Regions from separate parts of the Kitasatospora sp. NPDC087271 genome, predicted to be linked through region 1. Evidence: riboswitches for the same ligand, from Rfam matches in the RefSeq annotation. Region 1 holds a riboswitch; each other region holds the start of a gene.

Region 1 (7,643 bases):
CCGAGCCCGGCGACGACGTAGAACGTGGAGCGCCAGCCGAAGTGCTGGCCGAGCAGGGTGCCCATCGGGACGCCCAGCACGTTGGCGGCGGTGAGACCGGTGAACATCAGGGCGATGGCGCCGGCCCGCTTGTGCGGGGCGACCAGGTCGGCGGCGACGACCGAGCCGATGCCGAAGAACGCGCCGTGCGCGAAGGCGCTGACGATCCGGCCGATCATCAGCAGCCCGAAGGCGGGGGCGACGGCCGCGATCAGGTTGCCCACCACGAACAGGCCCATCAGCGTCAGCAGCATGCCCTTGCGGGGGGCCCGGGTGCCGAGGATGGTGAGCAGCGGGCCGCCGACCACGACGCCGAGCGCGTAGCCGGAGATCAGCAGACCGGCGGTGGGGATGGAGACCGAGAAGTCGCCGGCGACCTCGGGCAGCAGGCCCATGATCACGAACTCGGTGGTGCCGATACCGAAGGCGCTGATCGCCAGCGCCAGGAGCGCGAGGGGCATGAGGGACCGCTTTCCAGAGAGAACCGTTGCGCATGCAACTACCAGCGTCGACAATACGAGACACCCGCAGGTACTTGCAAGCGCCATCTATCCCTGATGACAGCGATCCCGGCCACGCCACTTGCCACACCCCCGAGCGGAGATTAGGTTAGGCTCACCTAACTAACTGGAGGTCCGTCATGAGCCTGCCCGCCGGCGACGCCGAGGTGCCCGAACCCACCACCGCCGAGCGCGTCCAGAGCCTGCTCAGCGCGACCTCCTCGCTCACCGTCCGCGCCTGCGGCGAACACCACGACCTCGACACCCCGGTCTCCGTCCACGGCTCCCGGCTGCGCCTGCGCGCCCCGCTGGGCGACCCGCTCGCCACCGCCGCCGCCCGCGCCACCGACGGACTCGCCGTCGTCCTGGACGTCACCGACATCTCCCCCGTCGCCGTCCGCGACCGGATCCGCGCCCGCCTCACCCTGGCCGGCCGACTGCACCTGGCCCACCTCGCCGACGACGGCCTCAGCGTCCACCTGCGCGTGGACGTCGCCCACGCCGTCCTCGCCACCCCGTACGGCACCGGCGCGCTCACCGCCGGCGACCTCGCCCTCGCCGCGCCCGACCCGCTGGCCCGCTACGAGGCCGCCATGCTCACCCACCTCGCCGACGACCACGCCGACGCCCTCGCCGTCCTCACCCGGCTGCTCGACCCGGACCTGCTCGCCCAGCACCCGGAGGTCCGCCCGCTCGCCCTGGACCGCCACGGCCTGGTCCTGCGCCTGGACCACCCGCACGGCCACCGCGACGTCCGCCTGGTCTTCCCCGAACCGGCCGCCGACACCGAGGACTTCGGGCAGCGGATGCACGAGCTGCTGACCGCCGCCCAGCACGGGCTGCCCGCCCACCGGCTCTGAACCGGCCCACCAGAGCGTCGGCCTGACGCATCGTCAATTCGCCTTGGGGGCACCCACCAAGGCCCGGAAACGACAGCGGCCGGCCCGGCTCGCGAGAGAAGTCTCGCGAGCCGGGCCGGCCTGGGCGTGTCCCGCGCCCATGTCCACTGCTGCGGCGATCACCCGGTCGAGCGGTCACCCGACATGACCATCCCGGGCGGTCGATTCGCCCCGTAGCAGCGGTGGTTCCTCATCCGGCACATCCGGTACATCCGGTACATCCGGTACGGGTCAGAGCGCGACGCCGTGGGCCCGCAGGTAGGCGACCGGGTTGATGTCCGAGCCGTACTCCGAGCCGTTGCGGATCTCGAAGTGCAGGTGCGGGCCGGTCACGTTGCCGGTCGCGCCGGAGAGGCCGATCTGCTGTCCGGCCTTGACGGCCTGACCGATCTTCACACCGATCGAGGAGAGGTGCGCGTACTCGGCGTAGTGGCCGTCGGCGAGCTTGATCTCGACCTCGTTGCCGTAGGCGCCGCCGTTGCCGGCCTTCACCACGACGCCGTTGCCGACGGCGCGCAGCGGGGTGCCGGTGGAGGCGACGAAGTCCTGGCCGGTGTGGTGGCCGGAGGCCCACATCGAGCCGGCCACGCCGTAGGCCGTGCCCAGCTTCGGGCTGGCCAGCGGGGCGACGAAGGCGGAAGCGGCGGCGACCGGGACGGTGCTGACCGTGGCGGACGGCGCGGCGGTCTGCAGCTGGGTCTGGAGCTGGGCGGACGGCTTGGCCGCCTCGGTCCGGACCTCCAGCTGGGCCTGCGGCTTGGCGGCGGTGGTGGCCGGCGCGGCGTCCTGGGCGGACGGCTGGGCGGGCTTCGCCGGGGCAGCGGGCTTGGCCGGGGCGGCCTGGCCGGCGATCACGAGCCGCTGACCGGGGAAGATCAGGTCCGGGTTGCCGCCGACGACCTCGCGGTTGTGGTCGTACAGCGCCTGCCAGCCGCCGTCGACGTGCTGGGCGTCGGCGATCCGGGACAGGGTGTCACCGCTGACGACGCGGTAGCTCTCCTGCGACGAGGCCTGGGCCTGGTCGGCGGGAGCGGCGGCCGGGGCTGCGGTGACCGCGGCGGCCGGCGCGGGGTGGGCCTGGGCGCTCATCGCGGTGACGAGCGGCAGGGCGAAGGAGACACCGGTGACGGCGGTGGCGATCCCGATGCGGGCGGCGCGGGGCAGGGCGATACGACGAGCCTGTGCAGGCATGGAATTTTCCTCTCCGACGCCTGCGAGGTGAGCTGTCGGGTTCGGGCTGGAGTTGCCCGGCCGCACATGCGGCTTCACCCCTAGCCGGCCCTGGATCCGGGTACGCGAAAGCGTGCCGTTTCCGGTCCGGCGACTTACCTGTGGGTCCCCCGCTCCTGCCGTACAGAGTTCGGTGCGAGCCACCGGGCAGCGGCAGGATTCGGCGTTCCACCCGGTGGATCCGTCCGGACTGGCCGGGCGGTCGCTGAACTAAAACCCATCCGTTCGGGTGAAGCAATGTCGATCACTTGAACCGCCGACAACCCCCCGAGCTGCGGTGACCCTCCGAATGATCGGCCGCACCGTACGTGCACAATCCATTCACCCGGCGCCACTGATCCACGACGCTGCGCCGATTCCGCCACCGCTGCGCACCCGCCCGCTCACGCACCGCGCACCCACCGACACGCCACCCGGTGACCCTTGTCACGTACGCCCCACGGGCGCAGGATCGGCCCGTGGCCACCTCCGAAGCAGGAACACTGCGCCTGGGCACCTCGCGGGGACGCTGGGTCCTCCTCGCGACGGTGCTCGGCTCCAGCATGGCGATGCTCGACGGCACCGTGGTGAACGTCGCGCTGCCCCGCATCGGCACCGATCTCGGCGCCTCCCTCGCGTCCCTGCAGTGGACGCTCAACGCCTACCTGCTCACCCTGGCCGGACTGATCCTGCTCGGCGGCGCGCTCGGCGACCGGTACGGCCGGCGCCGGGTCTTCCTGATCGGCGTGCTCTGGTTCGCCGCCGCCTCCGCGGCCTGCGCCGCCGCCCCCACCATCCACGTGCTGATCGCCGCCCGCGCCGTCCAGGGCATCGGCGGGGCGCTGCTCACCCCCGGTTCGCTCGCCATGCTGCAAGCCGTCTTCCACCCGGACGACCGCTCGGCGGCGGTCGGCCTGTGGTCGGGCCTCGGCGGGGTGTCGGCCGCGGTCGGCCCCTTCCTCGGCGGCTGGCTGGTGGACGGCCCCGGCTGGCGGTGGATCTTCCTGCTGAACCTTCCGCTCGCGGCCGCCGTGGTCGCGGTCACCTCCCGGTTCGTCCCCGAGAGCCGGAACGAGAGCGCCGTCGTCCGCTTCGACGTCCCCGGCGCGCTGCTCGCCGCGCTCGCCCTCGGCGCGATCACCTACGCGCTGACCGCCGCCGGGGAGGGCCTGTCCCCCGCGGTCTGGCTCACCGGCGCGATCGGCCTGCTGCTCGGCGCGGCCTTCATCGCGGTCGAGCGCCGCGCCGCCGAGCCGATGCTGCCGCTCGGCCTCTTCTCCTCCCGGCTGTTCACCGCCGTCAACCTGGTCACCCTCTGCGTCTACGCGGCGTTCAGCGGGGTGTTCTTCCTGCTGGTGGTGCAGTTGCAGATCGTCTCCGGCTTCTCCCCGCTGGTCTCCGGCCTCGCCCTGGTCCCGATCACCGTGCTGATGCTGACCCTGTCGGCGCGCGCCGGGCGGCTGGGCAAGCGGATCGGCCCCCGGATCCCGCTCACCGTCGGTCCGCTGCTGTGCGCCGCCGGGGTGCTGCTGATGCTGCGCACCGGCCCCGGCTCCTCCTACTGGGCGGACGTGCTGCCCGCCGTCACGGTGCTGGGCTGCGGGATGACCCTGCTGGTCGCGCCGCTGACGGCGACGGTGCTGGCCGCCGTCGAGGTCCGGCACGCGGGCATCGCCAGCGGCGTCAACAACGCCGCCGCCCGCGCGGCCGGGCTGCTCGCGGTCGCCGCGCTGCCCTCGCTCGCCGGGCTGAGCGGCGACGCCTACCGGGTGCCGTCCGCGGTGGACTCCGCCTTCCGCACCGCGATGCTGATCTGCGCCGGGCTGCTGGTCACCGGCGGGCTGACGGCCTTCGCCACCGTCCGCGGCAACGTGCTCGCGCCGGTGGACCGCCCGGTGGCCGAGCCGGACTGCGAGTGGGCCTGCGGCACCACCCCGCCGCTCGACCCGGGCCACGTCCACACGGACGAGGGCCCCGCCACCGGATCGGCGGCAGGGCCCTCAGCTGGCTGACGAATCGTCAGAGGATGTCACCGGGCGCGTACTTGGCGGCCTCCGGGTAGGCGGCGGCGACGGCCTCCACCTGGCGGACCACCTCGGCGACCTGAGCACCGGCCGCACCGGTGAAGGAGAGCCGGTCGGCCAGCAGCGCGTCCAGCCCGGCCCGGTCCAGCGGGATCCGCTCGTCGGCGGCCAGCCGGTCCAGCAGCTCGTTCTCGCGGGCGCCCGCACGCATCGCCAGCGCGGAGGCGACGGCGTGCTCCTTGATGACCTCGTGCCCGGTCTCCCGGCCGACGCCCGCGCGCACCGCGCCCATCAGCACCTTGGTGGTGGCGAGGAACGGCAGGTAGCGGTCCAGCTCGGCCTCGATCACGGCGGGGAAGGCGCCGAACTCGTCGAGGACGGTCAGGAAGGTCTCCAGCAGGCCGTCGAAGGCGAAGAAGGCGTCCGGCAGCGCGACCCGGCGCACCACCGAGCAGGAGACGTCACCCTCGTTCCACTGGTCGCCGGCCAGCTCGCCGGTCATCGAGGCGTAGCCGCGCAGGATGACGGCCAGGCCGTTGACGCGCTCGCAGGAGCGGGTGTTCATCTTGTGCGGCATCGCCGAGGAGCCGACCTGGCCCTCCTTGAAGCCCTCCGTGACCAGCTCGTGGCCGGCCATCAGACGGATGGTCTTGGCCAGGCTGGACGGCGCGGCGGCCAGCTGGACGAGGGCGGTGAGCACCTCGAAGTCCAGCGAGCGCGGGTAGACCTGGCCGACGCTGATCAGCACGTTCTCGAAGCCGAGGTGCCCGGCGACCCGGCGCTCCAGCTCGGCGAGCTTGTCGGTGTCGCCACCGAGCAGGTCCAGCATGTCCTGGGCGGTGCCGACCGGGCCCTTGATCCCGCGCAGCGGGTAGCGGGCGATCAGCTCCTCCAGGCGACGGAAGGCGACCAGCAGCTCGTCGGTGATCGACGCGAAGCGCTTGCCCAGGGTGGTGGCCTGCGCGGCCACGTTGTGCGAGCGGCCGGCCATGACCAGCTCGGAGTGCTGGGCGGCCAGGCGGGCCAGCCGGACCAGCACGGCCACCGTGCGGTCGCGCACGTGCTCCAGCGACTGGCGGATCTGCAGCTGCTCGACGTTCTCGGTCAGATCCCGGGAGGTCATGCCCTTGTGGATCTGCTCGTGGCCGGCGAGTTCGCTGAACTCCTCGATCCGGGCCTTCACGTCGTGGCGGGTGACCCGCTCACGGGCGGCGATCGAGCCGAGGTCGACCTGGTCGATCACCCGCTCGTAGTCGGCGACGGCGTTCGCCGGTACCTCGACACCGAGGTCCTGCTGGGCCTTCAGGACGGCGAGCCACAGGTGGCGCTCAAGGACCACCTTGTGCTCGGGGGACCACAGCTGGGCCAGGGTCGCCGAGGCGTACCGGGAGGCCAGGACATTGGGGATCTGGGGCTTCGCGCTCACGCTTCGCAAGCCTAACAGCCGAGGTCAGCCGGAACGTCGGCGCATCGGGCGGCTCCGGCCCGGGCCGGAGCGGACGGCTCCGACCGGGCCCGCCCGACGGTTCCCGCCGGGCGCGGGGCGGCCCGCTGCCGGGCGGCCTACTGGGCGGCGCCGGACCGGCCGGCCAGCACCGGCAGGACCTGCGCGCAGATCGAGTGCAGCGCGATCCGCTGCTCGTCGGTCATCGCCTCGAACGCCTGGTGGGTGCGGGCCATCTCGCCACGGATGCGGTTCAGGATCTCCCGGCCCTCGTCCGTGATCACGACGATCTTCACCCGGCGGTCGCCGGCGGCGGCCTCCCGGTGGGCCAGGCGCAGCGACTCCAGCCGGTCCACGATCCCGGTGACGTTGGACGCGTCGCAGCCCAGCCGTCCGGCCAGCGCCCGCATCGGCACCGGCTCCTGCACCGCGCCGAGCGCCTTGGCCTGCGAGGAGGAGAGCCCGTGCCGGGCCGCGGCCGCCGCGAAGTCCTGGAAATACGCGGCGCCGACGGCGGCCAACGCTTCCATCAACTCGGCGTTGGTCGGTACGGTCGTCGTCGCTGTCGAACCCATGGGGTCAGCGTACGGCCAAGTGCTTCAGCAACTCAAGCTTTGACCACGGCAACCGTCGACGGCTTGACCGGAACTGCGGCACCGGCCGGTCGACAGAGCCTAGAGCACCAGCTGATCGAACAGGTGCCGCAGCTCCGGATCCGGGTCCGCGGTCAGCCCGGTGTGCACCGGCCCCGGCTGGACGATCGCGCTGCGCGGAGCGGTCAGCCAGCGGAACCGCTGCCCCGGGCTGTCCCCCGCCGCCGGGCCGGCCTGCGGGCCCCCGGCGCACACCGCCTCGATCCCGTGCAGCGCCCGCCGCACCCCGTTCACGTCCGCCACCGGGTCGAGCGCCAGCAGCCGGGCCTGGTCCAGGTGCGTGCGCGCGGCCAGGTACCCGTTCTGGCGGCAGTACAGCAGCACCCCGACGTTGACGCACTCGCCGCGTTCCACCCGCGGCACCGCGCGGATCACGGCGTACTCGTAGTCGTGCAGCTCGACGGCGGCCGGCAGCGCGGGCGTCCTCGGCTCGGTCATGCGGGCACCTCCGGCAGCCAGTCGCGCGGACCGGCCAGTCGACCGGTCAGCTGGGCGCGGTACGCGGCGCGCACCGCCTCGGGCGAGTCGAAGCCGGGCTCGTCCAGCAGCCAGACCTCCGGGATCCTCGCCACCGCGCCCTCGATCGCGGCCTCCGCGAGCGGTGCGAGCGCCTTGTCGGCGGCCGTCAGGTCCGGCCGGGCCCGCAGCAGCGCGTGGTCGGAGGCGTCGTACGGGCGGCGCACCCAGGCGGCGGCGCCCGCCCAGTGGTGGTGGAAGATCAGGCTCGCGCCGTGGTCGATCAGCCGCAGCCCGCCGGTCGCCACCAGCAGGTTGGGGTTGCGCCAGGAGCGGTCGACGTTGCCGATCAGCGCGTCGAACCAGAGCACCTGGCCGGCCAGCTCCGGATCCACCTCGAAGCAGAGCGGGTCGAAGTT
Region 2 (7,643 bases), on a different contig from region 1:
CCCGCGGTGTGGGAACCATCACCTTCGTCCGGTCCCGGACCACCGGGAACGGCTGCTCGGCGTCGAAGCGGGCCACCTCGCTGCCGTCCCGCCAGGTGGAGGCGTACACCACGATGCTCCCGGCGGGCTGACGTACAGCCATGTTGTGCACGAAGGCCTGGATGCCGCCGGGGCGGGGCGGGAAGTCGTTGGTGACGATCAAGGTTCGGTGCATTCAGGCCACGGCTCGCTTGTCGGGGGGTGCTCGGTGTACCGCTGGGTGATCCGTACGATAGGTCAACACCATGACCCGCCGGGAACGGATCCGCGCACGGCAACCGTTTCACCCCCGGGTCAGTCCTAGTACCTAGGCGGCCGGTGGCGGCCCGGCCAAGCGTGCCGCGCCCGCCCCTCCGACCGCCCGGGCGTCCGTCGCGCGGCGCCTCCGGTGGGACGTCCGAGACGAACGAGGGAGCGCAGTGGAGTTGGCCCCGGCCACCGAGTCCGGTACACCCAGCGGCGCCGCCGGCCCCGGCCCGACGCCGGCCGCCCGGCAGGAGCCGGCCCGTGCCCCCGGCCGCCCGTTCGGGGCGCTCGCCGCACTCGGTGCCACCTGGGTGGCCACCCGGACGGTGCTGGTGCTGCTGATGACCGGCGTGGTCAAGGGGCTCGGCGGGGACATCACCGCCGACGTCTGGATGATCTACCACGCCTGGTACGGCGTCCTGCAGACCGGCACCTTCCCGTTCGACGACGTGACCTGGCAGTACCCGCCCGGCGCGGCCCTGGTGATCCTGCTGCCCGGCCTGCTGCCCTGGTCGTACCTGGTCTCCTTCTGGGTGATCTGCGGGATCGCCGACGTCGCCGCCACCGCCCTGCTGGTCCGCACCGGACTGCGCCGGGGCCGGGCACTGACCGGCGCCTGGATGTGGGTGGTGGCCGTGCCGCTGCTCGGCCCGATGGTCTACAACCGGCTGGACATCATCGTCACCGCGATCGCCCTGGCCGGCCTGCTGGCGCTGATCCGCCGCCCGGCGATCGGCGGGATGCTGCTCGGCCTGGGCGGGATCATCAAGATCTGGCCGCTGCTCGCCCTGATCGGCACCCCCTCCGGCCGCCGCACCCGCCGCGCCTGGACGCTGGCCGCGGCCACCGCCGTCTCGGTGGGCTTCCTGCTCGCGGCCGGGATGAACGGCGCCTTCGGCTTCCTCGCCTTCCAGAAGGAACGCGGCATCGAGGTGGAGTCGCTCGGCGCGCTGCCACTGCACTTCGCCCGGCTCGCGGACGCCTGGGACGGCAGGGTCACCATGAACTACGGCTCCCCGGAGATGCTCGGGCCGTGGGTCCCCGTGATCAGCAAGGTGATGATGGCCGGCACCGTGCTGGGCTTCGCCTGGCTGCTGCTCTGGCGCTTCACCGCCAAGCGCCGCAACGCGACCACCATGTACGACGCGGCGCTCAGCGCGCTGCTCATCTTCACCGTCACCAGCCGGGTGATCAGCCCGCAGTACCTGGTCTGGCTGATCGGCGTCGCCGCCGTCTGCCTGACCGTGCGCGGCAGCAGCCAGCGGCCGGTGGCCCTGCTGATCCTGCTCGCCTGCCCGCTGACGCTGGCCGAGTTCCCGCTGATGTTCAGCCGGATCCTCGCCAGCGAGCCCTGGGGCGTCACCGTGCTCAGCCTGCGCAACCTGCTGCTGCTGGCCGCCACCGTGCTCTCCTGCGTCCGGCTCTGGCGCGCCACCCGCGGCCCGGCACAGCTCCCGGCGACGGTGGTGCTGGCCAAGCCCGAGCCGGTGCCCGCCGGCGCCTACCCGGTGCGCCCCGGCATCGCCTACGAGCAGGACCTGCTGGACGGCATCGACCGGCCCGGCACCCCGGCCAGGCAGCGGCCCGGCACCCCGGCCAGGCAGCGGCGCTGAACGACGCGCGCCTTCAATCGCGCAGCGCGGCCACCTCGTCCAGCCAGAGCCGGGTGAACTCGGCCAGGCCGACGCCCGGTCCGGCCCGGAGCAGCCGGTCCAGCCGGCGGTCCCGGTCCTCCCCCTGCCCGTCGGCCGCGCCGACCGCCCGGTAGAACGCCACGAGCCGCTCGGGCCCGTAGCGCCGGGCGATCAGCTCGCAGGCGAGCCAGGCCTGCTCGTACGCCTGGGCGATGCCGTCGGCCCCCGCGGTGAAGTCCCGGTCGGCGGGCAGCGCGGTGGGCAGCCGGCCGGCGGCGACGTCCCGGGCCAGCTCGGGGGCGATCTGCTGCGGGCGCCGGCCGGAGCCCCGGTAGGCGGTCCAGTCGGCGACGCCCTCGGAGAGCCAGAGCGGTGTCCAGGCCCGGGTGTCGGCCCTGGTCGCGACGTGGGTGGCCTCGTGGGTGACGACCACCTGCCGGCCGAAGTCGCTGAGCCGCCCGAACGTGCCGGGGTTGACCAGCACCCGGTCGGCGGGGGTGTGCCAGGGCGCGCCGGGGGCGGCCGAGGTGACCGCCGCCATGCCCGCCCAGCCCGCCGGGTCGACCTCCAGCAGCCGGGCGAACTGCTCCGCGGTGGCGGGTACTTCGAGCAGCAGGCGGCCCGCCCAGCCGGTGCCCCAGACCTCGCTCACGGCGGGTGCGGCCCGGTCGGCCACCGCGACCAGACCGGCCGGGTCGGGCCCGTCGGCCAGTCCGAGCACCAGGCAGTGCGCGCCCGCTGCGGACCGGGCGGAGCCGAGGTCCCAGAGCGCCGGGGGCCCGCTCGCGCTCTCCTCCCGGTCGACCCGCCAGCCGCCGCCGACCAGGACCAGGTCGATCCGGCGCGGGTACACCACCGGGTAGTCGTCGTACCCGGTGATCCGGACCGCCAGGTCGGCGGCGGCCGTGAGCCTCTCCGGTCCGGCGTCCGCGCCGAGCACCAGGTTGCGGTAGCCGGCCTCGATCGCCGCCGGTCCGGACCAGGAGGGAAGCGCCCGGGCCCGCGCGTCCAGCAGCGCGGCCACCTCGGCCCGCCGGTCCGACGCCCACCGGTCCGACGCCCGCCCGGCCGCGGAGGGGGCCGCCGGGGCCGCCGGCGGCAGCGACAGCTGGGCCAGCCCGCCGGCCGCGAGCAGCAGCGCACCGCGCCGGGACAGCGTCCGGCGGGCGCCGTCTATCGGGTGGGGGGCGTCGGGGTCGGACGGTGCCGGGCTCAGAGCCGGACCACCCCCGCGACCGGCATCGCGTTGACGCTCTCGTAGCGGACCTTGGCGCCCGGGTAGGGGGCGTGCACGATCACCCCGCCGCCGGCGTACATCCCGACGTGGTGCATGTCCCGGTAGAAGATCACCAGGTCTCCCGGCCGCGCTTCGGAGAGGCTGACCCGCTGCCCGGCGTACGCCTGGGCCTGCGAGGTGCGCGGCAGGGTCACTCCGGCCTGCCGCCAGCTGTAGTACATCAGACCGGAGCAGTCGAAGGCGCGGGGCCCGGTGGATCCGTAGAGGTAGGGCGAGCCGATCATCCGCACCGCGGCCGCCAGCGCGGCCGCCCCGCGCTCGGAGGCGGGCGGGGCCGTGCCGAGGTCCAGCCGGTCGGTGCCCCGGGTGGCGCGCTGCTCGGCCTCCCGGGCGTCCTGGGCGGCCATCCGGGCCCGCTCGGCGACGCCCAGGCTGTTGAGCAGCCGCTGGGCCTGGGTGAGCCGCTGCTGGATCTGCTGCTTGCTGTCGGCGAGCGAGCGACGGACCTGGTCGAGTTCGGCGAGCTTGCCGGCGGTCTCGGTGCGGCGCTGGTCGAGCCGGCGCTGGCGGGTGGCCAGTTCGTGCAGGGTCTCCTGCTGCCGCTCGGCGGCCTGGTCGAGGGTGCGGGCCCGGGACAGGTAGCCCTCCGGGTCTGTGGAGAGCATCAGCTGGACGGTCTGGGCCATGCCGCCGCCGCGGTACTCGGCGCCGGCCACGGTGGCGAGGTCGCCGCGCAGCTGGTTGAGCTGGTCCTGGGCGACGGCGATCTCGCCCTGGAGGACGGTCGTCTCGCCCTGGAGCCGCTGCTGCGCCTCCTGGGCGGCGTTGTACTTCTCGGACGCCTGCTCGGCCTCGCCGTAGAGCTGCTCCACCTGCGCCTTGACGTCCTTGCGGGTGGGCGTGTCCGGCGCGGCGGGGGCGGCCTGGGCACTGCCGCCCGTCGTCACACCCAGGGCGGTGGCGGCGGCCGCGGTCAGCACCAGCGCACGGGCGAGCAGTTGGGAACGACGGTGCACGGGCATGGCGGCAGCGGCTCCGATCCGGCGGTGGGGCCCCGCCGCCGCCCCAACGCGGGCGGCCCTGGAAGCGGAGTCCGGTGGCAGACGTTAGCGAGTCCGGGCAACCGAGTCCAAACCCCTGCCAACCCGAATATTTGACCCGCAATCGGACATCAGTCCGAGACGCCGGAAAAGCCGCAGGCCCGGCCTTCCGTGGTGGAAGGCCGGGCCTGGGAGGGCCTGAGCGGGGATCAGACCCGCACGATGGAGGTCAGCGGCATGTTGCCGACGGCCTCGTAGCGGACCGACGCGCCCGGCTTGGGCGCGTGCAGCACCTGGCCGTTGCCCGCGTAGATGCCGACGTGGTGGGCGTCCCCGTAGAAGATCAGCAGGTCGCCGGGCTGGGCCTGGGAGAGGTCGGTGCCGATCCGGGTACCGGCGTGGGCCTGCTCCTGCGAGGTGCGCGGCAGCGAGACGTCGACCTGGTTGAACGCCCAGACCATCAGGCCCGAGCAGTCGAAGGAGCCGGGGCCGGAGGCGCCGTAGACGTACGGGCTGCCGATCTTGGAGGCGGCGATGGACAGCGCCGCGGCGCCGCGCGAGCTGCCGGCGCTCGGCTTGGTGACCGGCGCGGCGGGGGCCTGCGACGCGCTCAGGTCGGTGCGGCTGTTGTCGCGGGAGGAGCGGTCGGCGGCCTGCTGGGCCGCCGCCTGCTGCTGGGCGGCCTTCGCCGCGGCGTCGGCCTTCGCCTTGGCCTCGGCGGCGGCCTTCTCCTCGGCCGCGCGGATCGCCTGGCGCTCCTGCTCGGACAGGGTGTTGAAGAGGTCCTGCGCGGCCTTGAGCTTGCCCTGGACCTCGTCCTTGGCGCTCTTCAGCTGCTGGGTGGTGGTCTCCATCTCGGCGAGCTTGCCCTGGGCCTCGGAGCGCACCTGGTCGAGCTTGCGCTGCTCGTCCTGGAGCTGCTTGAGCTGGCCCTTCTGGGTGCCGCCGGCCTGGTTCAGCGTGTCGGCCTGGCTCAGGAAGGTGTCCGGGCTGGCGGAGAACATCAGCTGGACGGTCTGGGATATGCCGCCGTTGCGGTACTGCTCGCCGGCGATCTCGGCCAGGCCGCCCTGGAGGTCGGTCACCTGTCCCTGCTGCCGCGCCACCTGGTCCTGCAGGTCGGTGACCTGCTTCTGCAGCTGCTGCTGCTTCTCCTGGGCGGCGTTGAGCTTCTCGGTCGCGACCTCGGCCTGCTCGTTGAGCTGGTCGACCTGCTCCTTGACCTGGTCCTTGGTCGGCTGCGGGTCGGCGTGGGCGCCGGACTGCGCGGACAGCGCGACGGCCGCCGCGGCGAAGCCGGTCAGGATCGAGACCCGGGTGCGACTGGCGGGCTTGGGACGACGATGGGACGCCACGAAGGCGGACTCCTTCTTCCTACGCCGTCTACCGGGTGAGCTGACGGGTTCGGGCCGGAAGCGTGCCCTACGACGCCTCACGGCCGTTCCACCGGCCGACCTGGCGCCGATTCACCCCGGAGGAACGTGGTTCCCCGGCTCCGTTCGACAGCACCCCCGACTGCTGGGCTCCCCGTCGGGCAGGCACTGGGCCCGCCCCGCTGCGTCACGAACTCGACGGAAACCACCGCCGCCACCCTGGCTGGGTGATCGGGAGTGCGGTGGTTCGGGGCACGACCCTAGTAACTGAACCGTGATCCGTTCAAATCCTTGTCAGAAAAAAGACGGAAGAAGACCAAAGTTCTTTTGTGAATATGACACATAGTGATCACCGCCGTACATAAAGCTGATCACTCTTCATCGGGGAGTCATGCTGCGGACAAAACCCGAACGCCACCCCCGGTCCGAGGGTGGCGTGGATCACAGGCCCGGACGGGCCCTTCGGGCGTGTCGGGACGTCAGACCCGGCGGATCGTGTTGATCTGCATCGCGTCGACCTTCATCACCTTCACCACGTCACCGGTGTGCGGCGCGTGCACCACCATGCCGTTGCCGATGTACATCCCGACGTGGTGCCGGTCGGGGCCGTAGATGACCAGGTCGCCCGGCTGGGCCTGGTCCAGCGAGACCCTGGTGCCGACGTTGCCCTGCTCCTGCGAGGTGCGCGGCAGCGAGACGCCGGCCTGGCCGTACGCCCAGACCATCAGGCCCGAGCAGTCGAAGGTGGTCGAGCCGGTGGCGCCCCACACGTACGGCGAGCCCTGCTTGCTCATCGCCTTGGCGACGGCCACGCCCGCGTAGCCGCCGGCCTGCGGGAGGCTGCCGAGGTCGGCACGGTCGCTGCCGCGCGAGGCGCGGTCGTCCTGCTGCTGCTGGGCCCGCAGCGCGGCGCGGTCGGAGGCGCTGAGCGAGTTCAGCAGGTCCTGCGCGGCCTTCAGCTTCTGGTTGACGTCCGTCTTGGCCTGGTTCAGGTCCTTGGTGGTGGAGTCGAGCGAGGCCAGGACGGCGGCGGCCTCGGACTTCTCCTGGTCCAGCCGACGCTGCTGGTCCAGCAGGCCCTTGAGCGCCTCGGACTCGCTGGCGCTTGCCTGCTGGGCGCTGGACGCCTTCTCCAGGTAGCCCGACGGGTCCGAGGAGAGCATCAGCTGGACGGACGGGTCGATGCCGCCGGTGCGGTACTGCTCGCCCGCCACGCCGGCCAGGCCGGTCTGCAGCTGGGTCATCTCGTCCTGGCTGCGGGCCACCTTGTCCTGCAGCTGGTCGGACTGCTTGCGGAGCTGGTCGGCCCGCTCCTTGGCGCCGTTGTACTTCTCCGCCGCCTGCTCCTGGTCCTGCTGGAGCTGGTCGATCTGCGCCTTGACGTCGCTCTTGCTCGGCTGGGGCGCGGCGTGCGCGGCGACCTGCGCGGAGAGGGCGACCGCGGTCGCCGCGGCAGCGGTGAGCACGGAGACCCGGGCGCGGCTCGGCTGCTTGGGACGGCGGTGGGAGGCCAAGGGAATTGCTCCTTCTTCCATCGGCCTCACCCGATCAGGTGAGAATCCGGAAAATAGGTTTGACGCCACACCCTAGGGAAGATCCACGGGTTTTGCCACTCCCCCGAAGGCGTGAACTCCACTTCCCCCGCAGGCTTCACTGGATGTGCACACCACCGCAAACCGGGCGCTGACCAGGCGTCATCCCGCCGCGGCAGCCCTCAGGGCCGCGCCAGCCGGTTCAGCAGCAGAACGGAAGCCACGGGGCGCGCGCCGGCCTTCCGCACGCCCTCCGCGACCTCCCGGTCGGTGGACACCACCACCACCGGACGGCCCTGCGGCTCGGCCCGCACCAGACGGCGGATCAGCTCGTCCGCGGTCTCGCCGGTCCGGCTGAACCGCACCCGCACCCCGCGCGGTGGCGCCATGATCACCGGAACGTCCAGGTCCTGCCCGTCGAACACGCAGGTGACCTCCGCCTGCGTGCGCTGGGCCAGCATCGCCAGCCCGCCCAGCAGCCGGATCCGCTGCTGCTCCAGCGGCAGCGTCGGGTAGCCCGTCTTGGTCACGTTGTAGCCGTC
Region 3 (7,643 bases), on a different contig from region 1:
CAGGCTGAAGTCGGCGTCGGCGGGCAGCCCGGGGTTGTGGGTCATGCCGCTGTCGATGCTGCCCGGCGCGACGCAGACCGCACGCAGGCCCTGCTTCGCGTACTCGGAGGCGATGGCGTGGGTGAAGGACTGGATGCCGCCCTTGGTCGCGGCGTACGCGGCCATGTAGGGGTGGGCGAAGCTCGCCGAGGTGGAGCTGAAGTTGACCACCACACCCCTGCCGCCCGCGAGCAGCGCGGGGAGCGCCTCGCGGGTCATCAGGAAGGTGCCGGTCAGGTTGACCGCGAGGAGCTTGTTCCAGAACTCCAGGCTGGTCTCGTGGGTGTGCGAGGAGCGGAGGATGCCGGCCGCGTTGACCAGGGCGTCCAGCCCGCCGAGGTCCGTGATCGCCGCCGCGACGCCGGCGACGACGGCCGCCTCGTCCGAGATGTCCAGGACCTGGATGGCCAGGCGGTCCGCGGTGCCGTCGGCGGTCGCGCGGTCCAGGGTCGTCTTCAGGCCGTCCTCGTCGACGTCGACGGCGACGACCTTCCCTCCCTCGGCGAGGATCCGGTGCACGGTGGCCTGGCCGATGCCAGAGCCGCCGCCGGTGATCAGGACGTTCCGTCCGCTGAAGCGCTCCATGGTGGTACTCCGTTCGTTCGTGCGTGGCCTCTCGACCTCAAGAGGCACGGTACGCCCTCATGGCATAACGTGCCAATAAGTCCTCTGTGTGTCACTTCGGCGCAACGCGCCACAGTGGCACCGGCCCGCGTACGCTGACCCTGTGACCGGACGCCCCACCCTGAATCAGCGCCGCCGCGACGCCACCCGGCTGGACATCGCCCGTACCGCCGCCGCACTCTTCGCCGAGCGCGGGGCCGAGGCGACCACCGCCGAGGAGATCGCCCTCGCGGCCGGCATCTCGCTGCGCACCTTCTACCGGTACTTCTCCGTCAAGGAGGACGCCGTCGCGCCGCTGCTGGCGGCCGGCGGGCGTCGCTGGGTCGACCAGCTCGCCGAGGCCCCGGCCGACCTGCCGCTGCGCGAGGCGCTGGAGCGCTCGGCGGTCGCCTCGCTGACCCCGCCCGACGAGGAGGCGGTCGAGGCGATGGAGTGGACGCGAAGCCTGCTGCGCGACCCGCGCCTCGACGGCACGTGGCAGCGCGTCCACGCCGACTCCGAGGAGCGGCTGCGGGTGGTCCTCGCGGCGCGTTGCCCGGGCGGCACCAGCCCGCTGGAGATCCGACTGGCCGCCGCTGCGGCGACGGCCGCGATCCGGGTCGCGCTGGAGGAATGGGCCGCCTCGGACGCGCCCACGACCGGCCCGGGCTCCCCGCGGGAGCTCGGTGCGCGCTGCATGCGCGAACTCACGGCGGGGCTGCGGCTCTACGGGCGGGAGGGCTGAGCCCGCCCGGCCGCGAACAGATAACAGATAACAGCTGACAGATTTCGTTATCTGTTATCTGTTATCTGTTATCTGTTATCTGTTATCTGTCGGCTGTCATCTGTCACCTGTTCCTCCTCCCCGGCCCCGTTAGGGTGGGTGATCGCGCGCCCCGGTGGGGGAACCGGGGTGACCACCTCGGATGTCCTGGACGGAGGGGGCGGGGAGTTCGAGGCGTGGGAGCAAGTAGGACATGGGTCTGACGAGCCACAAGGTGTTGGCGCTGGCCGTATTGATCGCCGTCGTGATGACGGCCGGCACGGTCTGGCTGTGGCCAAGACTCGCCAAGCAGACCTGGCAGGCGGTGCTCGGCCGGATCGGCTCCCTGCTCGCCACCCAGCTCGCGGTGCTGGCCGCGCTCGGCCTGGTGGCGAACAACTACTTCGCCTTCTACAGCAGTTGGGACGACCTGCTGGGCACCGGTGACACCGGCCCGGTGGTGATCCACAACAAGGCGGACGCGTCCGGCCGGCTGCTCGTGGAGACGATCGGCCACGCCTCCGTCAAGGGCGGCGGCGCGATGGGCCGCGAGCCCAGCCAGTCCGGTGAGATCCGCAAGGTGCGGATCGACGGCGCGGCCAGCCGGCTGTCCACCGAGGGGTACGTCTTCCTGCCGCCGCAGTACTTCCAACCGGAGTACGCGCAGCGGCAGTTCCCGGCGGTGATCGTCAGCACCGGCTTCCCCGGGATCGCCGAGAACCTGATCACCCGGTTCAACTACCCGGGCGCAGCGCTCAAGTTGCTCCAGGACGGCAAGATGCAGCCGACCGTCATGGTGCTGATGCGCCCCTCGCCGGCCCTGCCGCAGGACACCGAGTGCGAGGACATCCCGGGCGGCGCGCAGTCCGACACGTACTTCACCAAGGACGTCCCCTCAGCGATCCAGGCGAGCTTCCGGGTCTCGTCCGACCCGCAGGCCTGGGCCTTCATGGGCAACTCGACCGGCGGCTACTGCGCCCTCAAGCTGGCCATGCGCCACCCGGACGTCTTTCCGACCGCCGTCGCGCTCTCCGCCTACTACGACGCCGCCGACGACCCGACCACGGGCGACCTGTTCGGCGGCAGCAAGCAGCGTCGTGACGAGGCCAACCTGATGTGGCGGTTGAAGAACCTGCCGCAGCCCAAGGTGTCCGTGCTGCTGGCCGGCACCAAGAAGGGCGACGGCGACTACCGGCGCGACACCGAGGCCTTCGTCGACGCCGTGCAGTCCCCGATGAAGGTCTCCTACAGCATGTTGGAGAACGGCGGCCACAACTTCGAGACCTGGAGCGCGCTGCTGCCGTCCTCGCTGGAGTGGCTGTCCCAGCACCTCAAGGTCCCGAACCAGGCTGCCTGAGCAGGCCGCCCGAGCAGACTGTCTGAGCAGGCAGTCTGCTCAGACGGCCTGAGTAAGCCGACGGACAGCGAGGGGGCGCGGGAGCGGTGAGGCTCAGGCCACCCGCTCCAGCGTCCCGGTGTGCAGCTCGCCGACCCGGCCGCCCTCGCCCTCGTACGTCCAGAAGGCGCGCACCGTCAGCCGGCCGAGGTCCATCACGTGGCTGACGGTGATCCCGCTCTCCTCGGTCCAGCTGATGAAGTAGATCTCCGGCGCCACCTCGGCGACGTGCAGCCGCACGTCCTCCCACTGGCCCGCCGACTCGCCGAGGCCCTCCCAGCGCAGCCGCCTGCCGTCGGCCGAGTAGGTGTTGCGGAAGGCCGCGCCGTTGTCGGCCCGGAAGAGGTAGGTGCGGCCGGCGAAGGCGGGCAGGGGCGCGGTCATGGTGGGGCGGTACCTCGTTCCTGTGGGGCCGTGCACGGCGGTCTTGTGCACTGCGGAAGATGTCGGACCTCCAATTTATCCGACCCGGTGAGCCGGGTGGGCGCACCCGTGGACGGTGCGCCACGGCACCGGCCGCCACCGCGCAGGCCGGCGCGGTGTGCGGCGGGCACCTGGGCGCCCGCCGGCGGCCGGTCCTACCGTCCACCCCCATGAGACGCACCCCCACCCCCATGAGACGCACCCCCACTCCCGTGCGGCACACCCCCACCGCCGTCAGACGCACCCCCACCGCGTTGTCCGCCCTCCTGCTCACCCTCGCCGCGCTGCTCCTCGGCACCCCCACTCCCGCCCAGGCCACCGTCGCCCAGACCGCCACTGCCCAGACCGCCGCCGAGGCGGCCACCGCCCCGCTCGCCCTCGAAGCCGCCTTCCCCGCCCCCGGCAACGGCTGGGCCAAGGTCGAGCGCTACCTCGACACCACCCCCGGCTTCCGCACCGAGCAGTACCCGGCCGACGGCCGCGGCGACCAGGACGGCGCCCGCCGGACGTACTTCGGCGGCACCGGCCAGCCCTCCTCCAGCCGCTTCCTGCTGTACTCGGCGACCGGCTGGGACACCGGCAGCCGTCCGACCCCCGTGCTGCTGGTCCACGGCGCCAACGACAACGCCGACCGCGCCTGGGCGAACCCGGGGGAGAGCGGCACCTGCGGTGCCTCCACCTGCCCGTCCACCGGCCTCGCCCAGTACCTCGCCGGCACCGGCCACCGGGTGTTCGCCATCGGCTTCGCCCACAAGCAGGGCGACAACCTGCTCCAGGCGCAGGCCGTCGGCGACGCCGTCGCGCTGATCCGGGCCCGCCTCGGCGTCCCCCAGGTGGACGTGGTGGCCTGGAGCAAGGGCGAGGTCGCCGCCCGGGCGTACGTGTCCTCGGTGCGCCCGTCCTGGGGGCGGGCCTACGCGGGCGACGTGCGCCGCCTGATCACCCTCGGGGGCCCGAACGGCGGGCTCGACTACGTGTACGCGCACGGCTGGTCGTTCGACCTCGCGAGCTGGCCGGCCTGCGGCGGCACCGCCAACGCGCCGTCCCCGCACCTCTACATGACCTGCTACGGCACCTACACGGCGCAGCCCTGCCTCGGCGTGCTGCCCACCGGCGGTTACGACTGCTACCCGGGCCAGCGCCAGCTGCTCGCCCGCTGGGACGGCCGGTACGGGGTGGACGGCACCGCCCAGGACTGGTGGACCACCTACTACGGCGGCCAGGGCTTCTACACCTCCGGCCAGGGCATCCAGGCGGCGATCGACGCCGGTTCGCTGATCGCGCCGCTGCAACAGGCGGGCGTCCCCGCGTCGGTGCGCACCTATCTGCTCGCGGGCGGGTCCGCCGACATCCCGGGCGTGCTCAACGAGAACCGGGGGCCCAGCGACGGCATCGTGTTCACCGCGAGCGCCCTGGACACCACCGGCATCGCGACGATCGGCGGCACCCGGCTGCTCACCGGCCTCAACCACCTGGAACTCGCCTGGGCGCCGGAGGCCGAGAGCCAGGTCGACAACTGGCTCGCTTGACCCGTGGACCCGTGGACCCGTGGACCCGTGGACCCGTGGACCCGTGACCCGTCGATTCGCCGATCCGTCGTTCGGCAGCTCGACGGCTCCGCTGATCCGTCCCAACTGATCCACCACGCAGCGTCGTTGATCGACACCACTGTGACCTGTGCGACAACCGGCCCGGGCAGGTTGTCCGTTCACGGACGGCCCGCCTAGCCTGCAACCGTCGTCCGCCCTCGCGGACCCCCGCCGCCGGGACGCCGAGTCCTGTCCACCCGCCGGCCGGCAACCGAGCACCACAGCGGACGGGAGCGGGGGAACCAAGGTCAGCGCCCGGCCCGTACGCTCCCGCGTGCGGGCCGTGGCTAGGGGTGAAGCCGCTTCCACCGGCGGCCGGGCTGCCTCAGCCCGAATCCGACAGCTCACCTCGCAGGCGTCGCAGAGGACACTGCCATGCACCAGCCTGCCCGGCGCCGCGCGCCGCGCCACGCCCGCCCCTCCCACCGGGGCCGCAACGCCGCCCTCGCCGTCACCGGAGCGCTCGCCGTCACCGGCGCCGGACTGCTCGGCCTGCCGGCCGTCTCCGGCGCCCAGGCCGCCACCGCCCCGACCGTCACCCAGGACCGGCTCGCCCCGGCGACCATGGTCGCCAACCAGGCCGCCACCGCCTCGCTGACCCTCCACTCCTCGGCCTGCTTCACCGCGAAGACCGTCGGCGTGGGCGTCCGGAACGCGGCCGGTGCGAACCTCGACTTCCCGGGCAACGCCTCCAACGTGCAGATCTGCCCGAGCGGCCTGTCCTTCACCAGCGGCGCACGCGCCCTGCCGGCCGGGACGTACACCCAGTTCGGCTTCTGGCAGGACCTCGGCGGGGCCTGGCACAACCTGGCCTCGCAGCAGCTGGTGGTCTCCAGCACTCCGGCGCCGACTCCGCCCCCGACCCCGGCGCCCACCACGAAGCCGACTCCCGCCCCGACCCCGACGGCGACCCCCACCGCGAAGCCGACCCCGACGAGCAGCCCGAGCAGCCCGAGCGCCACCGCCAGCCCGTCGGCCGGCACCCCCGCATCCCCGGTCGCCGGCAAGTCGCTGACCTGGTCCGACGAGTTCAACGGCCCGATCAGCTGGGGCTCGCGCTGGGTCGGCGACAAGAGCACCGCGTACAAGTACGGAAACCACAACCCGGACGACAACAAGCTCGACCTGCTGAACAGGAACAACGTCAGCGTCGCGAACGGGGTCGCCACCTTCACCGCCGCGCCCGGCACCACCACGCTGGAGAACGGCAAGCAGGCCTGGAACACCGGCTTCCTGACCACCGAGGGCTCCAGCGAGGGCTTCCGGGTCAGGACCGGCGACTACGCCGAGACCCGGGTCAAGCTGCCGTCCGGCTCCGGCGCCTGGCCGGCCTTCTGGACCTGGAAGAACGGCAACGGGGAGGTCGACTCCTTCGAGTACCACCCCGACAACCCGAACCTGCTGGAGCTGACCAACCACGTCAACCCCGGCAACCCCAAGTACTACACCGACGCCGGTGCCGTCGCGAAGGACCAGTGGGTGACCATCGGCACCTATTACGGCGCCACCTCGGTGGACTGGTACGTCAACGGCGCCAAGGTGTTCTCGGACGGCAAGGGTGTCGGCGCCAACTGGTCGGCGTACCTGATCCTCAACCTGTCGGTCGGCGCGGGGAAGTACCACCCGGCGCCGCAGGGCACCGCCCCGATCACCTTCGCCGCCGACTACGTCCGCGTGTACCGGTAGGGCCTTCGGGGCTTCCGGGTCAGGAACCGGGAGCCGTCTCGACCACCGTGATGTCGAACGGCTGCCGGTTGTTCCCCTCGTCCGGGTCGTCCACGCCGCGCACCGCGACCGAGCCGCCGGTGAGCTTGCCGATCCGCAGGTCCGGGGAGAGGCGCACCGGCACCAGCGCGGTCGCGCTGCGCAGCGGGGGCAGTCCGGCCGGGAAGGCACAGCGCACCTGCCGGCCGTTGAGCCGCACCTCGCAGTCCTCGGGGAAGTACGGGCCCTCCGGGGAGACCCCGGGAGGCAGCGTCACCAGCACGGTGAACGGTGCGGCGGTGGTGTCCGGGCCTCGGTTGGCGATGAAGGCGTGGACGGTGGTGGTGCCGCCGGGCGGGGCGGCGTCCGGGTCGAGCCTGACCACCTCCAGATCGGAGCGGGACGCCGTGGTGGCTGCCGTGTCCACCGCCGGCCGGGGATCGGGCCGCCGCAGCGCCCAGGACGGGCCGGCGGTAAGCGTCGCCACCGAACAGCCGGCCGCCATCGCGGCGACGAGCGAGGCCGCGCGGAATCCGCAGAGCCTGCTGGCCTGCCCGGACCCGCCCTGCCCGGACCCGCCCTGCCCGGACCCGCCCTGCCCGGACCCGCCCCGCATTGTCGAACGCCTGTACGTCATCGTCGTCCACCCTGTCCCGGGGCCCCGGCCGCCCGCGCCGTTGCGGGCCGCGTCCGCACCAGGGTGGCGGAGCCTGCGCCGGGGGCCGGTACAACCCGCTCGGCGTCCGCCCGAACGGGGGAGCGCACGTGCGGGAAGTCGACCGGATCGACTTCCCGTACGTGAAGCGGGCGGTGGCGACGGGTCAGGGGGCGAGGACCTGCCCCAGCCGGGTCGCGATGTGGTGCATCACCGGCACCAGCGAGGACGTGCCGGCCTGCTCCTCCAGGGCCCGGATGCGGGCCTCCGGGCCGGACACCGACAGGGCGGTGGGCGTCGGCGCGCCCGGTACGGCGAGCGCGATGCAGCGGACGCCGATCTCCTGCTCCTGGTCGTCGACCACGTAGCCGCGCTCGCGCGCCTCGGCGAGCTGGTGCAGCAGTTCCTGCGGGTCGGTGACGGTGTACTCGGTGTGCGCGGGCAGCGGGTTGGGGCCCAGGACGGCGCGCG
Region 4 (7,643 bases), on a different contig from region 1:
GCCCTTGCCCGACACGTCCACCAGCAGCAGCTCCAGCAGATCCTCCTCGGGGCGGTGCGCGCACAGCAGGAAGTCACCCGAGAACGAGGTGTCGCCGGCCGGCGCCAGCGCACTGTCGAAGTGCCAGTCGAGCAGCCGCTCCGGAAGCCGGGCCAGCGTCCGGGTGTGCTCGGCCAGCTCCAGCAGCATCGAATCGCCCTGGGTCCCGCGCAGACCCAGCCGGTGCCGGAACCGGTTCGCGGCCAGCACCGTCACCGCGGTCGCGGCCAGTACCAGCGTCACCCCGATCCGCACCCCGAGCGGATCCCGCACCACCGCCCCCAGCACCCCGCCGGCCAGCGCCGCGCACACCAGCACCAGCAGCTGCCCGCGCCGCAACAGCAGCCCGCCGACCACCAGCGGCAGCACCAGCGCCGACGGCGGCCAGCTGTACGGCAGCACGATCGGCAGCACGCTCAGCACCGCGGTCACCCCGAGCAGCACCCCCAGCGCGTACCGCGCGGCCCGGGCGTTCCCGTCCAGCAGCCGCAGGTACCACCGCCGCGCCCTCGCTATCGGTGCGGGCACGTGGACCTCCGCCAAGGGGTCGGTGGTCCCCTGTCATGACCACCAGTCAGCCCGGCCACACTAACCCGTCCGCCCCCACCACCCCCAGGCCCGCTGCCTGCCCGCCGCACGGGAAGTCGGCGGGTCCGACTTCCCGCGCACGCCTCACCCGGTGCGCCGGCCGTTCCGTCGTCGGGGGAGACCGGGCGGGTCGTGCCGCGGCCGGTGCGGTGGCCGGCGTCTCAGGGGGTGGGCCAGGTGCGGAGCCCGGTGGTGAGGAGGGTGATGAGGCGGCTCTGGGTGGTGGCCAGGTCTTCGGCGAGCTGGAAGCCGCCGCCGATGGAGAGGGAGGCGAAGCCGTGGGCGACGGAGCGGACGGTGCGGGCGGCGTGGATCGCCTCCGCGCCGTCGAGGCCGTACTCCCGCAGGACGGCGATGATCACCCCGACGAGCCGGCCGGCCGCGCGGGTGAGGTCGTCGTCCGGCTGCGGGGCCTGCGGGAGGGCGTTGTAGCGGTGCGGGTACTCGGTGGCGTACGCGTGGTAGGCGCGCAGGACGGTGTCGACGGCGTCGTCGCCGCTGCGGCCGACGGCGGCCTCGGCGAGCCGGTCGGCGAGTTCCTCGGTGACCCGGACGGCGATGAGCCGCCGCAGTTCGGCGAGGCCGCCGCTGACGTGCTTGTACAGCGACGGGGTGGCGACCCCGGCCCGGGCGGCGACGGCGGCCAGGGTGAGGGCGTCGGCGCCCTGCTCGTCGATGAGGGCGATGGCGTGGTCGACGACCTGCTCGGGGGTGAGTCCTACTCGGGGCATGGTGTGGGCTCTCCGTCGGTGGAAGGCGTACGTGGCGGGGCGTGGCGTGGCTGACGTGGGCGGGCGGGGCTCAGGCGAGTTCGGCGAGGAAGGGCAGCAGGGCGCCGGCGGTGGCCTGCGGGTTGTCGGCCATCGGGTAGTGCCCGGATCCGTCGATCATGACCTTCCGCGCGTTGAGCGCGGCGGCCTGCCGGTCGGCGACGGCTTCCGGCTCGGGGAAGTCGGGGTCCTTGCTGCCCATGATGACGAGCGAGGGGCAGCGCACGGCCGCGGTCCAGCCGACGGGCGCGGAGTCCCCGCTGACGTGTCCGCGGGTGGCGGTCTTGCGGCCGGGGGTGCGCATGGCGGCGACGAGTCCGGCCACGTACGGGTCGAAGTCGGCGGGCTTGGCGCCCGGGTAGGCCAGCTTGCGGTGGTAGAGGCCCCAGAAGGCGGGCGAGTGGACGGTCAGGAAGCCCATGACGCGGAGGGCGCCGCGCATGAGGGCGCCGGGCGGGGGGTTCTCGACGAAGGCGTCGATCAGGGCGATGCCGGCGACCCGCTCGGGGGCGTCGCCGGCGGCCTTGACGACCGTCGCGCCGGTGTAGGAGTTGCCGACCAGGACGGCGCGGTCGATGCCGAGGTGGTCGAGCAGGGCGAGGACGTCGGTGGCGATGGCGGCGGGGGAGTAGTCGTCCCAGATGATCGAGGATTCCCCGAAGCCGCGCAGGTCCATGGTGACGACCCGGCGGCCGGCGGCGGCCAGCAGCGGGCGGAGGTGCCGGTAGGCGGCGCGGGTGTCGAGCATTCCGGGGAGCAGCACGACGGGGGCGCCGTCGCCCTGTCGGGTGTCGTCGTAGGCGAGGCGGCCGCCGGTGACGTCGAGGTACTGGGTGGTGGGGGCGCTGGTGGCGTTCACGGTGGGCCTCCGGAGGGTTGCCGGTGCGGGGCTTCGGCGCTGCCGCCGATAGCCGTAAAGCTAAGGCTAATAGCCTTAGCCGTCAAGCCCTCGCGCCCTGCGGAGCGGGGGAGGCCGGCGGGGAGTGCGCGGATGAAGGGTCGTTCGTTGACGTCCGATCACGTGAGGTGGCGTCAACGGTGCTCAAGGGGGTGCAGGGGTGCCCAAGGGGAACAAAACGCCCGTCGTGCCCCGGAGTGCCCCGCCCGTCTCCGGTCGTCCCGGGCGAACGGCTTGGAATCAGGGCCTCCTAGGATTAACGTTTGATAACGCAGCGCGGTCGTCAACGCCGTACCCAGACGGCACCGTGCGCCGTCGCCTAATCCCGCCGACCGGCCTCCGGGCAGGTCAGGGAGCCGGGGAACCACGTTCCTTGGGGTGAATCGGCGGGGCTCCGGCCCGGCCGTAGGAGACCTTCCTGCTCCGAACCCGTCAGCTAACCCGGTAGGCGCGAAGGAAGGAAAGGAGCGCGCCTCCGTGGCGTCGACGCACACTCCGGCACACCCGGCCGGCCTCGCAGCAGGTACCCGGCTCCTCGACCACCCCGGCCCGGACGGCCCCGAGTACGCGGGCCCGGAGGCCGAGACCAACCGGCACCGGATGCCGCGTCAGGTCCGTGGGACCTCCCCGCTGCTCGGCGTCACCGCCGTCGCCGCCACCCTGGGCGCCACCGGCTTCGCCTCCGCCACCCCGGCCGCCGCCCCCGCCATCGAGACCCCGGACGAGACCCCGGTCGCCCTCTCCGCCGACCCCGGCCTCGCGCTCGCCGCCCGCATCCAGCTGCAGGCCGACAGCCAGCGCACCGCCGCCGAGGAGGACGCCCGCGTCCAGGCCGCGAAGGAGGCGGAGGCCAAGGCCGCCGCCAAGGAGGCCGAGGCCAAGCGGGCCGCCGAGGAGGCCGAGCGGGCCAAGGCCGCCGCCCTCACCCTGCCGGTGCGCGACTACCACCTCACCGCCCACTACGGCCAGAGCGCCCGCTACTGGGCCCACCTGCACACCGGCCTGGACTTCGCCGCCGACACCGGCACCCCCGTCTACGCGGTCGGCCAGGGCACCATCACCTCGGCCGGCTGGTCCGGCTCGTACGGCTACCGGATCGTCGAGACCCTGCCCGACGGCACCGAGATCTGGTACTGCCACCTCTCCTCGATCATCAAGGGCTCCGGCAAGGTCGGCTCCGGCCAGCAGATCGGCAAGGTCGGCGCCACCGGCAACGTCACCGGCGCGCACCTGCACGTGGAGGTCCGCCCCGGTGGCGGCGCCCCCGTCGACCCGGAGACCTGGTTCCAGCAGCGCGGCCTCAACCCCTGACGCACCCGCGAAGCCCCGGCCGCCGGAACCAGAAGGCACCGCGGCCGGGGCTTCGCCGCGTCACTCCTGCGCCGGGTCCGCCGACTCCGCCGACTCCGCCGGGTGCGCCGGCTCCGCCGGGTGCGCGTCGAACTCCTCCTGCGCCGGGCCCGCCAGCCCCTCCAGGCGGGCGTCGAACTCCTCCTGCGCCAGCCCGGCCAGGTACGCGTCGATCTCCTCCTGCCCCGGCTCCGGCGCGAGGTCCGGGAACTCCTCCACCAGCAGTCGCGGCAGCCCGGGCACCGTCCACTCCCCGTACAGGTCGAGCGCGGCCTCCACCGCGGCCTCCTCGAACGCCCCGAAGTCCCCGGCCAGTTCGTCCGGCATCGGCCGGCCCAGCGCGGTCAGCTCGGCCAGGTTGCGGTAGCTGCGCCGCATCAGGCCCTGCTCCAGCAGCCGGCGCGCGCCGTCGGTGGCCATGCCGACCGAGATCACCCGGGTCGGGCTCCAGCCCTGCTCGTCCACCTCGTCCAGCCAGCCGGTCTGCGCCAGTGCGGCGAACACGGCCAGCCGCTCCTCCTGCGCCAGCTCCCGGAAGCCGGTCAGCCACTCCCGCACCGCCTCCGGATCCGCGACGTCCGCCCCGTACGCGTGCAGCAGCAGCGCGTACAGCCGGGGCCAGGTCACCAGGTCGGCGCGGCGCAGCAGCCCGGCCGCGACCTCGCCCTGCCACTCGGCCTCGGCGTGCAGCCGCTCCTGGCGCTTGGCGTTGAGCCGCTTGGCGGCCCGCTGGTGGTCGGTCAGCAGCCGGACGGCGGCGCCGTACGCCAGCGGGTCCGCCTCCGGTTCGGGTTGGACGTACAGGTAGAGCCGCTCGTACAGCAGGTGCTCCACCGCGTTCGAGGTCAGTTCGGGCCAGCCGTCGTGCATCCTGCCCTCGCCCAGCTCCAGCAGGGCCAGCACCGCGCGCAGCGGCGCTTCGGCCACCGGGGCGCGGTCCTCTTCCGCCGCCCAGGCGAGCAGGTCGGAGGCCCTGGTACGCGGGGCGAGCCGCAGGTCTTCGTCGTTCATAGCTCGAACGGTAACCGCTGGCCGGGAGTAGGGTCGGCTGCCATGGTCCCCGTACGACTCACCGGCCCCCGGCTGGCCATCCGCGAGTATCACCACACCGTCGGCGACGTGGACGCGCTGTACGGGCTGTTCAGCGACCCGGAGGTCACCCGCTACCTCCCCTTCGAGCCGCGCGACCGTGAAACCTGCGCCGACCAGATCGAGCTCTACCTGGAGGAGGCGATGGCGCCGGAACGGGACACCTACCGGCTGGCCGTCACCCGGCGCGACGACGCCGAGGACCCGGTGGACGCCGTGCCGATCGCCCACGCCTCCCTCACCCTCGGCAAGCACCGCTCCGCCCACCTCGGCTACGTGCTGGGCCGCGACGTCTGGGGCCGCGGCTACGCGGGCGAGATCGCCGGCCTGCTCTGCGAGCTCTCCTTCGAGGCCCTCGGCGTGCACCGGCTGGCGGCCCGGGTCGACGTGGACAACGCCGCCTCGGCCAAGGTGCTCCTCCGGCTCGGGTTCCAGCTGGAGGGGCGGGTCCGGCACGACCTCTACAAGGGCGGCGCCTGGTCCGACTCGTACCTGTACTCGCTGCTCGCCGACGAGTGGAGCGGCGCGACCGGCTGACGGCCCGGCGTGCACGTCCGGCGTGGACGTCCGGCGTGGACGTCCGACGCGGACCTGGGGGCAGGCCTGCCGGGTCAGGCCCGGGGGGTTAACCCCACCCCCGATCCGCCAGGCCTCCGGATCCTCCCCGGCCCGCCGTTCGACCAGACTGATGCCATCAGCAGTCGAGAACGAGGGACCGGGGCCGGGACATGAGCATCAGCCGAAGCGCGCAGGACCGCGAGTGGGACGTCCTCGGTGGTTACGGCGACGACCCGCGTCCCGCTCGGGCCCACCGGACCGAGGAGCCGCCGGCCGTCTGGCGGGCGCCGTTCTCCGGGCACTACTACCGCGAGATCGGCTACACGCTCACCGGCCTGCCGCTGTCGGTCATCGGCTTCTCCGTCTCGATCGTGCTGTTCTGCATGGGGATCGGCACCTTCGTCACCGTCCTCGGCCTGCCCGTCCTCGCCCTCCTGACCACCGTCGCCCGCGGCATGGGCCGGATGGAGCGGGCCCGGGTGCGCGGCATGCTGGCCCTGGACGTGCCCGCCCCGACGCCGGTGCGCCAGACCCGCCCGGGCACCTGGGGGGCGATCACCGCGCGGCTGGCGGACCCGGCCGGGTGGAAGGCCGCGTTCTACCAGGTGGTGATGTTCCCGTGGGCGGTCCTCAGCTTCGTCCTGTCGCTGGTGTTCCTGCTGCTCGGCTGGGCGATGGCGCTGTACCCGCTCTACCACTGGGTCTTCCCGGCCTTCACCTCCTGGCGCGGGTACCGGATCTTCGACTTCTACGACAGCGACAACGTCCAGCACGTCTACTACATCGAGGGGGCCTGGCAGATCGCCGGCCTCTCGCTGGTCGGGGTGCTGCTCATCATCCTCACCGCCCAGCTGGTCCGCGGCCTGACCAACGTGAACCGGGCCGCCGCCCAGGGCCTGCTCGGCCGCTGAACCCCGCGGCCCTCCCCGGCCCCGCCCGCCTCCCCGGCCCCGCCCACACCCGGACGTGCTCCGGATGCGGGTGGGGCCGGCCCGTGTTGGGATGGCCGGGTGGCCGCCGCACACACCCCCGCCGACCCGGGCGCCCTGGGCCGGGACATCCTGGTCACCTCCCGCCCGCTGGACGAGTACTGCGACCTGTTCGACCTCACCCGGGCCCAGCTCGCCGCGCTGCCGGGCCCGGTGCTGGACTGCCCGGGCGGTGCGGCCGGCCTGGCCGCCGAGGCGCGTCGGCTCGGCTGCCGGGTGATCGCCGCCGACCCGGCGTACGCGCTCCCCGCACCCGAGGTCGCGGCCCACGCGCTGGCGGCCCGGGCGTCGATGGCCACCGCGATGGCCGCCCGTCCGCACCTGTACCCGTCACCGCGCTCCTGCCGGCCGGACCGCTACCTGCGCAGTTGGGACCGCGCCCGCCGCCTGTTCGCCGCCGACTCGGCCGCGCACCCGCAGCAGTACGTGGCCGCCGCGCTGCCCCGGCTGCCGTTCGCGGACGGCGCCTTCGCGCTCACCCTGAGCGGCTACCTGCTCTTCGCCTACCCCGAACTGTTCGGCCCCGAAAGGCAGTTGGACGCCCTGGTGGAACTCGTCCGGGTGACCTCCCCGGACGGCGAGGTCCGCGTCCAGCCGCTGCACGACGGGCACGGCCTCCGCTGCGCCCACCTCGACCCGCTGCGGTACGCGCTCGGCGAGCGCCGTGTCGCCAGCGAGATCCGCCGCTTCCCCCGCGCCGCGGACGGCCGCACCCGCCGCGTCCTGGTCCTGCGGGCCGCCGACCGCCGCCGCCGGTCTGCTGCCGAAAAGTAATGGTCTCTCCTGGTCAGTGCCCCTATACTCGCCCGCATGAACGAGACGACCGTCAGGCGTGCCGGGGCGGCCGACGCCGACCGGCTCACCGAGCTGATACAGGCCTCCACCGCCTACCGCGGCCACTACTCGGCGATGATCGACGGCTACCGGGTCACCCCCGAGTACATCGCCCGGCACGAGGTGTTCCTGGCCTCGGACCCGACCACCGACCGGCTGCTCGGCTTCTACGGCCTGATCCGCGAACCGGCCGAACTGGACCTCATGTTCGTCGCCGACGAGGCCCAGGGGCTCGGCATCGGGCGAAAGCTGATCGCGGACATGCTGGAGCGCGCCCGGGCCGCCGGGATCGCCTCGGTCAAGGTGGTCTCCCACCCGCCCGCCGAGGGCTTCTACCTCCAGGTGGGCGCCGAGCGCACGGGCACCCGCCCGCCGCAGGTCAAGACGCCCTGGGAGCAGCCCGAACTGCGCTTCACCGTCGAGGAGTTCGGCAGCTAGCTGGGGTCGCCCGCCGACGGAGCCGACTGGACGGGCTGAGCTGGCTGAGCGGGTGGGACCGGCTGTCCCGGGTGGTCAGGCTCAGCGGGT

Evidence for each region. A riboswitch is a leader RNA that binds a small molecule or an ion and turns the genes downstream of it on or off. The one in region 1 is predicted to bind cyclic di-AMP.
Region 2: linked by a shared signal. The riboswitch ahead of ACIO9K_RS25585 (NlpC/P60 family protein) and the one ahead of ACIO9K_RS26755 (LysM peptidoglycan-binding domain-containing M23 family metallopeptidase) in region 1 are both predicted to bind cyclic di-AMP.
Region 3: linked by a shared signal. The riboswitch ahead of ACIO9K_RS00905 (hypothetical protein) and the one ahead of ACIO9K_RS26755 (LysM peptidoglycan-binding domain-containing M23 family metallopeptidase) in region 1 are both predicted to bind cyclic di-AMP.
Region 4: linked by a shared signal. The riboswitch ahead of ACIO9K_RS06755 (M23 family metallopeptidase) and the one ahead of ACIO9K_RS26755 (LysM peptidoglycan-binding domain-containing M23 family metallopeptidase) in region 1 are both predicted to bind cyclic di-AMP.

The regions. Positions count from the first base shown of each region.
Region 1 is NZ_JBIUYQ010000018.1:32,810-40,452, reverse strand. It holds gene ACIO9K_RS26765 (MFS transporter) at 1-500, opposite strand, end outside; gene ACIO9K_RS26760 (DUF2470 domain-containing protein) at 680-1,399, shown strand; gene ACIO9K_RS26755 (LysM peptidoglycan-binding domain-containing M23 family metallopeptidase) at 1,670-2,629, opposite strand; cyclic di-AMP (ydaO/yuaA leader) riboswitch at 2,632-2,814, opposite strand; gene ACIO9K_RS26750 (MFS transporter) at 3,127-4,659, shown strand; gene purB (adenylosuccinate lyase) at 4,667-6,097, opposite strand; gene ACIO9K_RS26740 (MarR family transcriptional regulator) at 6,235-6,690, opposite strand; gene ACIO9K_RS26735 (DUF3037 domain-containing protein) at 6,790-7,206, opposite strand; gene ACIO9K_RS26730 (HipA family kinase) at 7,203-7,643, opposite strand, start outside.
Region 2 is NZ_JBIUYQ010000016.1:174,879-182,521, forward strand. It holds gene ACIO9K_RS25565 (glycosyltransferase family 4 protein) at 1-214, opposite strand, end outside; gene ACIO9K_RS25570 (glycosyltransferase 87 family protein) at 459-1,898, shown strand; gene ACIO9K_RS25575 (hypothetical protein) at 1,912-2,943, opposite strand; gene ACIO9K_RS25580 (NlpC/P60 family protein) at 3,132-4,178, opposite strand; gene ACIO9K_RS25585 (NlpC/P60 family protein) at 4,406-5,551, opposite strand; cyclic di-AMP (ydaO/yuaA leader) riboswitch at 5,562-5,711, opposite strand; gene ACIO9K_RS25590 (NlpC/P60 family protein) at 6,049-7,083, opposite strand; gene ACIO9K_RS25595 (NYN domain-containing protein) at 7,284-7,643, opposite strand, start outside.
Region 3 is NZ_JBIUYQ010000001.1:211,644-219,286, reverse strand. It holds gene ACIO9K_RS00930 (SDR family NAD(P)-dependent oxidoreductase) at 1-624, opposite strand, end outside; gene ACIO9K_RS00925 (TetR family transcriptional regulator) at 767-1,387, shown strand; gene ACIO9K_RS00920 (alpha/beta hydrolase-fold protein) at 1,620-2,762, shown strand; gene ACIO9K_RS00915 (MoaF-related domain-containing protein) at 2,856-3,185, opposite strand; gene ACIO9K_RS00910 (esterase/lipase family protein) at 3,395-4,753, shown strand; cyclic di-AMP (ydaO/yuaA leader) riboswitch at 5,020-5,186, shown strand; gene ACIO9K_RS00905 (hypothetical protein) at 5,189-6,499, shown strand; gene ACIO9K_RS00900 (hypothetical protein) at 6,519-7,154, opposite strand; gene ACIO9K_RS00895 (IclR family transcriptional regulator) at 7,339-7,643, opposite strand, start outside.
Region 4 is NZ_JBIUYQ010000002.1:796,853-804,495, forward strand. It holds gene ACIO9K_RS06740 (PP2C family protein-serine/threonine phosphatase) at 1-567, opposite strand, end outside; gene ACIO9K_RS06745 (TetR-like C-terminal domain-containing protein) at 789-1,358, opposite strand; gene ACIO9K_RS06750 (alpha/beta fold hydrolase) at 1,429-2,256, opposite strand; cyclic di-AMP (ydaO/yuaA leader) riboswitch at 2,602-2,760, shown strand; gene ACIO9K_RS06755 (M23 family metallopeptidase) at 2,773-3,606, shown strand; gene ACIO9K_RS06760 (hypothetical protein) at 3,667-4,656, opposite strand; gene ACIO9K_RS06765 (GNAT family protein) at 4,699-5,271, shown strand; gene ACIO9K_RS06770 (sensor domain-containing protein) at 5,463-6,203, shown strand; gene ACIO9K_RS06775 (hypothetical protein) at 6,303-7,055, shown strand; gene ACIO9K_RS06780 (GNAT family N-acetyltransferase) at 7,092-7,553, shown strand; gene ACIO9K_RS06785 (hypothetical protein) at 7,550-7,643, opposite strand, start outside.